DNA from 3 places in the Bradyrhizobium sp. SPXBL-04 genome. Region 2 is predicted to be linked to each of the others. Evidence: riboswitches for the same ligand, from Rfam matches in the RefSeq annotation. Region 2 holds a riboswitch; each other region holds the start of a gene.
The links. A riboswitch is a leader RNA that binds a small molecule or an ion and turns the genes downstream of it on or off. The one in region 2 is predicted to bind cobalamin.

Region 1 (3,273 bases), 1.3 Mb from region 2:
GCGAGTTCTATCTGAAGCTCGCCGAGCAGTACCGCCAGCTGGCAGTGGATATGCGGCAGGCGATCGCGACCAGCGCTGCTGCTTGAGGCCGATTGCAATCCGTTCTTAACATTTGGCGCGCATTCTGAGGCGCATGCGGGCGTCGCTGATTGGCGATGGCTCGTAGTGGGAAGGCCGGGGTTCGTTGCAATGCAGCGCCTCGCGAGTGTCACTTGCCATGTTTGACGGGCAATCCCATGCGTCTCGTTGCAGTGATCATATTCGCGCTCATGACGGCGGCCTGCGATCAGGAGCAGGACATCACCGGCTCGACGTCGACCTGCCCGATGCGAAACTACAGCTACAATCCTCGCGACATGAACCAGTGCGTCAGCGCCTGCAAGTCATGCGATCACGGCACCACGGTCACCTGCACGACCTCCTGCACCCTCAAGGGGGCTCGCTGAGTTCTTGATGCTTGTGGCCAAAATCGCCGGCGCGCCAAAAGACAGGAGGCTGTCGGCGGTGCCCAGGCACCGGAACGATTCACTTGGATTAATCATTGAAGGAGGCGGGCAGGACGCATGGAGTCCGATTGAATGGGTATGCTCGATCCCGGCCGGTTCCTAGTGTCGTGCTCGCATTGCGACGCTTGGCCGATGGCTGCCAACGTCAAACGTTCAAGCTGGTCGGCATTCCCGCGTGAGGTCCGTTTCGTGTGTCGGCGCTGCCGCCGCGAGGAGACCGCGATTGTCTCTGCCTCCGGCGAACTGACGCCGATCAAGCGCATCGATGTTCCGCCACGCGACGTCGCCATCGCTTGGGCGCAGGCCCAGCGCCCGCGAGGGCGGACGTAGCTGCCGGGCCTCTGCTTGCGGGACGCACCGGCAGCGGCGAGTGGTCGCTGCCAGATGCAACCAGCCGATTGACTCCCGGGCTGCACGACTCGTAAAAGATCCGCGACGGTTCTCCTCACGGAGATCAAAAGGGAACGTGGTGCGAGATTTTCCCAACGCCGGAATCTTCTCAATGCCATGGCTGCCCCCGCAACTGTAAGCGGCGAATCTCTCGTCCTATGCCACTGGGAATCTCGGTCCTGGGAAGGCGACGGAGAGGTAACGACCCGCGAGCCAGGAGACCTGCCGTCAGCCGTGGTCACACGCGAAGATGTCGGTCGGGGAGTACAGACATTAGCTTCACCGGAGCGATTGATCGCTTCGTCGTGAAACCTCGTTCGCTGTGACGTGCCACTGACGTCCTGCCGAGGTTTTGTTCGCATGTCTTCCGTTTCCGCCGCAATCCGGTGCCGTCGCACGGCCTGGCTGGCGTCCAGCTTCATCATTCCCGTTCTTGTCCTCAATATGAGGGGCGTCCGCGCCCAGACTGCCGCCGAGCAGTTGCCGCCGGTCGAAGTGACCAGGGCCGACGATCAGAACCGCACGCGTGCCAGGGCGAGCAGCGATGGCGACATGGGGAGACGCCGTGCGACGCCGAACGGCGCGCCGACAGGGACCGGCTCGGCCGGCTTTGGCGGTGAGGCGGCCAGCAACAATGGAGGCATCGTCGACGCCGCCACGACCGTCATCACCGCCGCGGACGTCGCCCATTCGCCGTCGCAGACGCTTGCCGAGATCATCTCGACGCAAGTATCGGGCGCCCAGATCACGACGTTCTATGGCGGTCCGATCGGCGCCAAGACCAGTGTCGACCTGCGCGGCTTCGGCGCGTTCGCAACCGCCAACACGCTGGTGCTGGTCAACGGACGGCGGCTGAACGACATCGACATGGCGCAGGTGGACCTTGCCACCATCCCGCTCAATTCCATCGAGCGCATCGAGATCACGCGCGGCAATTCCGGTGCGGTGCTCTATGGGGACAACGCGGTCGGCGGCGTCATCAACATCGTCACCAAGAACGGCGTCGGCGGACCACCCATGGCCGCGGGCATCGAGGCCGGCTTCGGCTCGTTCAACACCAGGCTCGCCAACGTCTCGACGTGGCTCAATTCCGGTCCGTGGTCGACCTCGTTTTACGGCAACACCGTCAAGACCGATGGCTATCGTGACAACAATCGTTATTCCCAGGAGAACGGCGTCGGCAATCTGAACTACACGACGCCGGGGTTGACTGCTTTCCTGACCGTGACCGGCGACAATCAGGAACTGCGACTGCCGGGCGGCCGCACCGTCGATCCCTCGATCGGCCTCGACGAACTCGCGACCAACCGGAAGGGGACCAGCACGCCCTTCAACTATGCCAACCAGCAAGGTTTTGGCGCGACAGCGGGTTTCACAAAAACCCTGGTGAACGGTGTCGATCTCATCGTCGACGGCGGCATGCGCGACAAGAGGCAGCAGAGTGCATTCTTCTCCAGTCCGACGCCGGTGCCCGCCTTTTTCACCTCGACCTATGTCGACGCTGATCTGACGACATGGTCGATCACGCCGCGCCTCAGCGTGAAGAGCCTTCTGCTCGGAATGCCGTCGCAGCTCTTGACCGGCATCGACTATTACGATGCGAGCTTTCAGCAGAACCGCGGCGCCGGCCAGGGTCTCGCCGCCTGGCACAATTACGACCTCAGGCAGCAGACCGTTGCGGGCTATTTTCAGCACACATTGGGTGTCACGCCCACGACCGACGTTTCCTATGGGGCGCGGGTGCAGACCATCAGTCTGTCGGCACGTGACAATTTTGATCCGGCGGCTCCGTTCAACGCCGACATCGGCGCGCTCCCGCTCAGGAGCGACGAGACCCAATATGCGCTGCACCTCGGTGCCGAGCATCGCCTCAACGACATGATCTCGCTGTTCGGCCGCGCCGCGCGGGCGTTTCGCACGCCTGACGTCGACGAGCGGGTGTCGTCTGGACCCTCATTCGATCCCTTCTTCAATCCACTGCCGCAAACGTTCCTGCTCAAGACCCAGACCTCGCAGGATGTCGAGGCTGGGCTGCGTATCAAGGGAGGCGGTCTTCAGATGCAGAGCAGTCTCTATCTGATGGACCTCACCAACGAGATCCATTTCAATCCAATCCTGTTCTACAATACCAATCTCGATCCGACCCGCCGTTACGGCTCGGAGACCAGTGTCTCCTATCGCGTCAACGACGCGCTGCTCTTGCGCTCCGGCATGGCTTATACGAGGGCTGTCTTCCGAGAGGGCGTCTGGGCCGGCAACGACGTGCCGCTGGTCTCGCGCTACACCGCGAGTGCGGGTGTCACCTGGAACATCTGGCAGAACTATGTCGTGCTCGACACCACCGCACGGTTCTGGAGCGAGCGTCGCATGGACAACG
Region 2 (3,273 bases):
TCGGTGGCGGCATGCACGGCCGCGACACGCGTCAGCGTCTTCTGCGGGCTCATCACCGTTTCTACATCCAGCAGCCCGAGACCCGGCGTGTCGCCCGCAAGTCCCTCGATGCCATCGGGATCAGCGACTCTATGTCCGAGCATCTGATAGCCGCCGCAGAGACCGAGCACATGGCCGCCGCGGCGGTGATGTGCGAGCAGATCGATGTCCCAGCCCTGCGCCCGCAAAAAGGCGAGATCGCCGCGGGTGGATTTTGAGCCGGGGATGATGACGAGCCTGACATCGCCAGGAATCGCTTCGCCCGGACGCACCATGACGAGATCGACGCCCGGTTCGAGCTTGAGCGGATCGAGATCGTCGAAATTGGCGATCCGCGATAACGCGAGACAGGCGATCTTGCATTGGCCCGGCTTTCGCGCATCGCGCAGGCCCAGCGCATCCTCTGCCGGCAGCTCGCCGGCGCGTGCGAACCAGGGCAGCACGCCGAGACCGCGCCACGCAGTCCTCGCTTCGATCAGCTTGTAGCCGTCATCGAACAGCGTGGGATCGCCGCGGAATTTGTTGATGACAAAACCCTGGATCATCGCGGCATCATCGGGGTCGATCACCGTCTTGATGCCGACGAGCTGCGCGATGACGCCGCCGCGGTCGATGTCGCCGACCAGCACGACCGGCACGTCGGCCTTGCGCGCAAAGCCCATATTGGCGATGTCGGCCTTGCGCAGGTTCACCTCGGCCGGGCTGCCGGCGCCTTCCACCAGCACCAGATCAGAGCGTGCCTTCAGCCGCTCAAAGCTCTCCAGCACGGCACTCATCAGCGAGGGCTTCATCGCGGCATAGTCACGTGCACGGGCGGTTGCGATGCGCTTGCCGTGGACGATGACTTGCGCGCCGACATCGGTCTCCGGCTTCAGCAGCACCGGGTTCATGTCGGTGTGCGGCTCGACGCCGGCGGCGAGCGCTTGGAGCGCCTGGGCGCGGCCGATCTCGCCGCCATCGACGGTGACGGCCGCATTGTTCGACATGTTCTGCGGCTTGAACGGCAGCACGCGCAGGCCGCGGCGTGTGAAGGCGCGCGCCAGGCCGGCAACGATGAGCGACTTGCCCACGTCCGAGCCGGCCCCTTGGATCATCAGCGCGCGCGCCATAGCGAGATCGTCTCAGAACTCGACGCCGGCCTGCGCCTTGATGCCGGAGCGGAAGGGATGCTTGACCAGCGTCATCTCGGTGACGAGGTCGGCGATCTCGATCAGCTCGTCCTTGGCGTTTCGCCCGGTGAGCACGACATGCGTCATCGGCGGCTTCTGCGTGGTGAGGAATTCGACGACCTCGGCGATATCGAGATAGTCGTAGCGCAGCGCGATGTTGATCTCATCGAGCACGACCATGCGCAGATTGGAATCTGATATCAGCTCCTTGGCCTTCTCCCAGCCGGCGCGCGCGGCGGCGATGTCGCGGGCGCGGTCCTGCGTCTCCCAGGTGAAACCTTCGCCCATGGCGTGGAACTGGCAGAGATCGCCGAAATGACCGGTGAGCAGGCGCCGCTCGCCGGTGTCCCAGGCGCCTTTGATGAACTGCACCACCGCGCAGGGGAAGCCATGGGCGACGCAGCGGACGATCATGCCGAAGGCGGAGGACGACTTGCCCTTGCCGGCGCCGGTGTGGACGATGATGAGGCCTTTTTCGCCGCTCTTGGTCGCCATGATCTTGTCGCGGGCGGCCTTCTTCTTCGCCATTTTCGCAGCGTGCCGGGCGTCGGTTTCCTCGCCCGTTTGGGTCTCCGGTTCAGGCGTCATCGTACCAGTCCTTCGGCTTGACAAGTGGCGGCCAGCGGCAAATGGTGGGCCCGCGTTGGTTCCTGTCCTATGACAGGCGAAGAGGGAATGCGATAGGGTCCGAATCGGCAAGATTTGGGTCCAAAATGCAGCCGCCCCCGCGACCGTGACCGGAGAGATGCCCGAAGCCACTGATCCCCCAGGGGATCGGGAAGGCGGGGATCGAAGGGCAAGACCCTGCTCCGCAAGCCGGGAGACCTGCCAGCGCGGACGATTTTGGACCGGCGGACGGGGTGTTCCGCGACGGGGAAACGGGCCCCTGAAAAGTGGTCCGTGCGCCTCTTCGCCTCCCGCTGTTTATTCTGGAAGAGGCGATGACGGTCACACTTCACGTCTGCATTACCTGCCGCGCCGGCGAGACGCTTGGCGAGGGCGAGACGACGCCAGGCAAGCGGCTGCATGGCGCGATCCTGGACGCCGGCGTGCCCGATGGCGTCAGCGTGGTTCCCGTCGAATGCCTGTCGGCCTGCAGCCAGGGCTGCTCGGTCGCGCTCAGTGCGCCCGGCCGCTGGTGCTATGTCTATGGCCGCCTGTCGGATGCGAATGCGCGCGACGTGATCGCGGGCGCTGCGGCCTATGCGGCCGCGCCCGACGGCCTCGTGCCCTGGCGCAGCCGTCCCGAAATCTTCCGCAAGCAATCGCTTGCGCGCATTCCCCCCATCGCCGTCGTGCCGGAGGCCGCCGAATGAATTCGCTCGCAAAAGTCCCGGTTACGGTGGTCACGGGCTTTCTCGGCTCCGGCAAGACGACGCTGATCCAGCATCTGCTTGCCAATGCGGGCGGCAAGAAGCTCGCCGTGCTCGTCAACGAGTTCGGCAGCGAGGGCGTCGATGGCGAGATCCTGAAGTCGTGCGCTGACGCCAATTGCCCGGAGGAGAACATCGTCGAGCTCGCCAATGGCTGCATCTGTTGCACCGTCGCCGACGATTTCATTCCGACCATGGAGCAGCTCTTGGCGCGCCCAGTGCGGCCCGATCACATCCTGATCGAGACCTCGGGCCTGGCGCTGCCAAAGCCGCTGCTGAAGGCGTTCGATTGGCCGGAGATCCGCTCGCGCATCACGGTCGACGGTGTGATCGCGCTGGCCGATGCCGAAGCCGTCGCTGCTGGCCGCTTCGCGCCGGATCCCGCTGCGGTCGAAGCGCAGCGCGCGGCCGACGAAAACCTCGATCACGAGACGCCGCTGTCGGAAGTGTTCGAGGACCAGATCGCCTGTGCCGACATCGTGCTGTTGACCAAGGCCGATCTTGCGGGCGCCACGGGTATCGAAGCGGCCAAGGCGGCGATCACGGCCGAGATGCCGCGCCGCGTGCCGATGTTGCCCGTCACCGACGGCGCGATCGATGCGCGCGTCATTCTCGGTCTCGGCGCTGCCGCCGAAAACGATCTTGCCGCGCGCCCTTCGCATCATGACGGCGAGGAGGAGCATGAGCACGAC
Region 3 (3,273 bases), 3.3 Mb from region 2:
TGGTTTGGTCGATCGCTCTCATCCGGACAGCGACATTGGCATCATGGATTTTTGGCGAAGTCCGGCGGACAGTCGCGGCACATTCCGACTCGGCAAGAGCTTGCGCAACATTCTGGTCGCCTGCGAGTGCCCGCGCCAGGATCGCAAGCTCACGCATCTTCTGAACCGAGAAAGCAAGCCAGCTCTTGACGTCGGAAGCGAGCCCCGTCTCGAGTTCAACATCGACCGGCACATGAAGCAGCGAGCAGGATGGCGCGATCTGTACACGATCCTTGCCGAGTTTCGCAATCGCGGGTTCCAGCCGCTGGCGGAGCGACGACAAATTCGACCGCCATACATTTCGGCCGTCGACGACACCGAGCGACATGACGAGATCACTTCGGCCGCCAGCAATGATCTCATCCAATAACTCTGGCGCTCGAACCAGATCGAGGTGCAGTCCGGCAACTGGCAAGCTCAAGGCGGTGTTCAGATTGTCGCCGAGGTCGCCGAAATAGCTGGCAACCATGATCTTGATGGCGGGCTCCTCCTTGGCGAGCCGGTCATAGGCATGTAGCAAAGATTTTCGCGCCCCCTCATCCAGATCAAGAGCCAGGCAGGGCTCGTCGAACTGGACCCAATTTGCTCCGCGTTTGGCCAATTCCTGCAGAACCTCGATATAGGCCGGTATCAGTTGATCCAATAGTGAGAGTGGCTGGAAGGCAGGATCGGCACTCTTGCCGAGCTTTAGGAACGTGACCGGCCCGATCAGGACAGGGCGGGTCTGAAAACCAAGCGCCTTGGCTTCCTCATACTCCTCGATCGGCTTGCGAGAGCACAGTCTGAAAGTCTGTCCCCTGTGAAACTCGGGGACCATGTAGTGGTAGTTAGTGTCGAACCACTTGGTCATCTCCTGCGCGGGTGCGCCAAATGCGCGCGGTCCGTGACCGCAACTCGCACCCTGGTCGTCGCATTGTGAACCGCGGGCCATGGCGAAGTACGTCTTGAGCGATACGGATTCGGCTTTCGAAGCGTAGATATCCGGGATGGCGCCAACCATGACACTTGTGTCGAGCACCTGATCATACAGCGAGAAATCGTTCGATGGAATGACCGTGACGCCGATGGATTTCTGACGAGCCCAGTTCGCGGCACGCAGGCCGGCTGCGTCCTCGAGCAACTGCTGTTCGCTGCTTTTTCCGGCCCAGTAACTTTCAAGAGCGAGTTTGAGCTCGCGCCTTGGACCGATGCGTGGCGTTCCGAGCGTGGCAACCGGAAGGGAGAGAAGAGACATAGCGTTAACCCCATGTTGGGGGCAAAGGCCATGGCGGACGCAGGCAGGGGAAGTCGCGCGTGCGACGGCTGCTTGGCGCACCACCGGGACACCCCGCCCGTGGACGAATATATTGTCGGGGCAGGTCTCCTGGCTCGCGGGTCATCGCTGCTGTCCGGCCTTCCCGAAGCTGCGCAGGCTTCAGTGACATCGTTGGACAGCGGCTCGCCGCTCACAGTTGCGGGGGCAGCGCCGGCATTTTCACCGGCTTCCCTCTTAGCTCCGGATCAAATGGAAGCCGGAGAACCTCGACGACTTGGATTATCGGCAAGAGAATTCTGCCGTCAACCTATCAGATTATGTCTCAAGCTGATGCTGCGACATCTGCTACGCGAATGACTGTGCAGCTCTATCGTCGACCACGATGTAAAAGCGCTCTCCATCAGCGATATCGGATGATCATCGGAGCTGCCTGCGCGTGGGGCCGTACGCCAGATCGGTGGAACGGACGAATGCGGCTTGCGCGGTCGGGACTGCTGCCTTGAGTAGAACGCATTTGATGCGAGTCCCGGCTTACCAGCGGTTCTTCGAGCACGTCCGCCATCCAGCCGCCTTCTCGACCAACGGGATCCGTGTTGAATAGGCCCAAGACACCTGGCGAAAGCCAGCAACATACCTGGCGAGCACGTTGATTTGCGGCGCCAGCCATACTCCAAATGCTCGGCGGTGAAGATCGGCTCGCGTCGTTGGCCATTGAGTGCAAAGCGCAGCTGGCTGAGGCTGCTCTCGATTTCCGGAGCGCCGCATATTGCGAAACGAGCGCCAAACGCGCCGTGGCCCCTTGGCCGCAAGAAGGCATGGCAGAGATAGAAAAGCCCACATTCCGGCAACGATACCGAACCAAACGGTTCAATGGCGGCAAACGTGCTCCCAATTCCCGTCAGGAACTTGGCAGTCAGCGTTGCCCTGCGTCGCCGAATATCCGGTGCGTGACGATGATGCATAAGCCGCGATGGATAGGCTGAATGAAACCATCGAAACGTGCGTAAGTCGGAAAGTCGACAAAGAGGACACAAAGTCGGTGCGAATTGCCGTCTATTACCTGGCACGAACAATGCAAGTCCTCGGGATGCCCAGACTTCTCCTGCTGGGCGTGTCCAGCACAGCAAATTGGGGCTGTCGCTGGCAACTGAAGTTAGCGGCGCGTGACATAGAAGGGAGCGCCTGCTCGCGCGGGTCATCAGCGGGCACCCCGTCGCGTCGCCGCTAACTTCTTGCGCTCGCGCATAATCGTTGCCCGCTTCGAAATGACGTGTGGATGAAAACCGGATAGGCCGACGGTTATGAAGAGAATGTCTGGAAGACGCGCGCTATGGTTTTGTCTCGGTCGATTGCTGATCTGCCTTGCCGGGCTGGCTGTCACGAGCAACAGTGTTCGCGCCGACGACAGCACCCTTATTGAAAGAGTCAAGTCAACGTGGCGAGCGCAAAACGGTGAAACGATAGAACACATTATCTCCAACGTCTCCAAGGTGGCACACTTCGTCCCTGGAACGTGGGGCGTCGCTGAAGAAGTTGACCGAAATGAATATGTTTTCGTTTCGTGGACCAGGCACCGGGACAATAAATCAGACGAACAGTACGTTATCACCTGGAAGATCGCGCTCGACGGGACGATTGAACTTGCGTCGACCTATGCAAAGCCGATGGAATTGGGCTGGCGCGCCCTGGCGCTCTCGTTGATCGTCAGTGAAGTCACGGATGGCGAAAAGGACGCAAATCTTCGCTTTCTTCATGATCCGGCCAACTTCAACTTTGTGACGACCGCGCAAGGCCAGCTCGGCAATCTTCTGCGGCGGGGCCGCTGCACTATCGTTGAACCTGTTGGAGTGGACTACTTGCCGAAACGGAATGATAAGCCTACCGAGAAAGGTGGCCTGTGGCGCGTTCTGCTTTTGGTGAACTGTAATATCCCAGGGCCCCGCTTTTTTACCCACAACGGGGTCATCACTTTCGAGAAG

Region 1: another riboswitch for cobalamin. It lies ahead of ACNJX8_RS20600 (TonB-dependent receptor); the one in region 2 lies ahead of ACNJX8_RS26975 (DUF1636 family protein).
Region 3: another riboswitch for cobalamin. It lies ahead of metE (5-methyltetrahydropteroyltriglutamate--homocysteine S-methyltransferase); the one in region 2 lies ahead of ACNJX8_RS26975 (DUF1636 family protein).

What each region holds. Positions count from the first base shown of each region.
Region 1 covers NZ_CP182472.1:4,360,946-4,364,218, forward strand. The annotation lists gene ACNJX8_RS20585 (hypothetical protein) at 1-86, shown strand, start outside; gene ACNJX8_RS20590 (hypothetical protein) at 237-446, shown strand; gene ACNJX8_RS20595 (hypothetical protein) at 579-836, shown strand; cobalamin riboswitch at 926-1,140, shown strand; gene ACNJX8_RS20600 (TonB-dependent receptor) at 1,341-3,273, shown strand, end outside.
Region 2 covers NZ_CP182472.1:5,661,254-5,664,526, reverse strand. The annotation lists gene ACNJX8_RS26985 (cobyric acid synthase) at 1-1,148, opposite strand, end outside; gene cobO (cob(I)yrinic acid a,c-diamide adenosyltransferase) at 1,161-1,796, opposite strand; cobalamin riboswitch at 1,836-2,055, shown strand; gene ACNJX8_RS26975 (DUF1636 family protein) at 2,150-2,524, shown strand; gene cobW (cobalamin biosynthesis protein CobW) at 2,521-3,273, shown strand, end outside.
Region 3 covers NZ_CP182472.1:2,394,940-2,398,212, reverse strand. The annotation lists gene metE (5-methyltetrahydropteroyltriglutamate--homocysteine S-methyltransferase) at 1-1,273, opposite strand, end outside; cobalamin riboswitch at 1,376-1,578, opposite strand; gene ACNJX8_RS11015 (nodulate formation efficiency C protein) at 2,605-3,273, shown strand, end outside.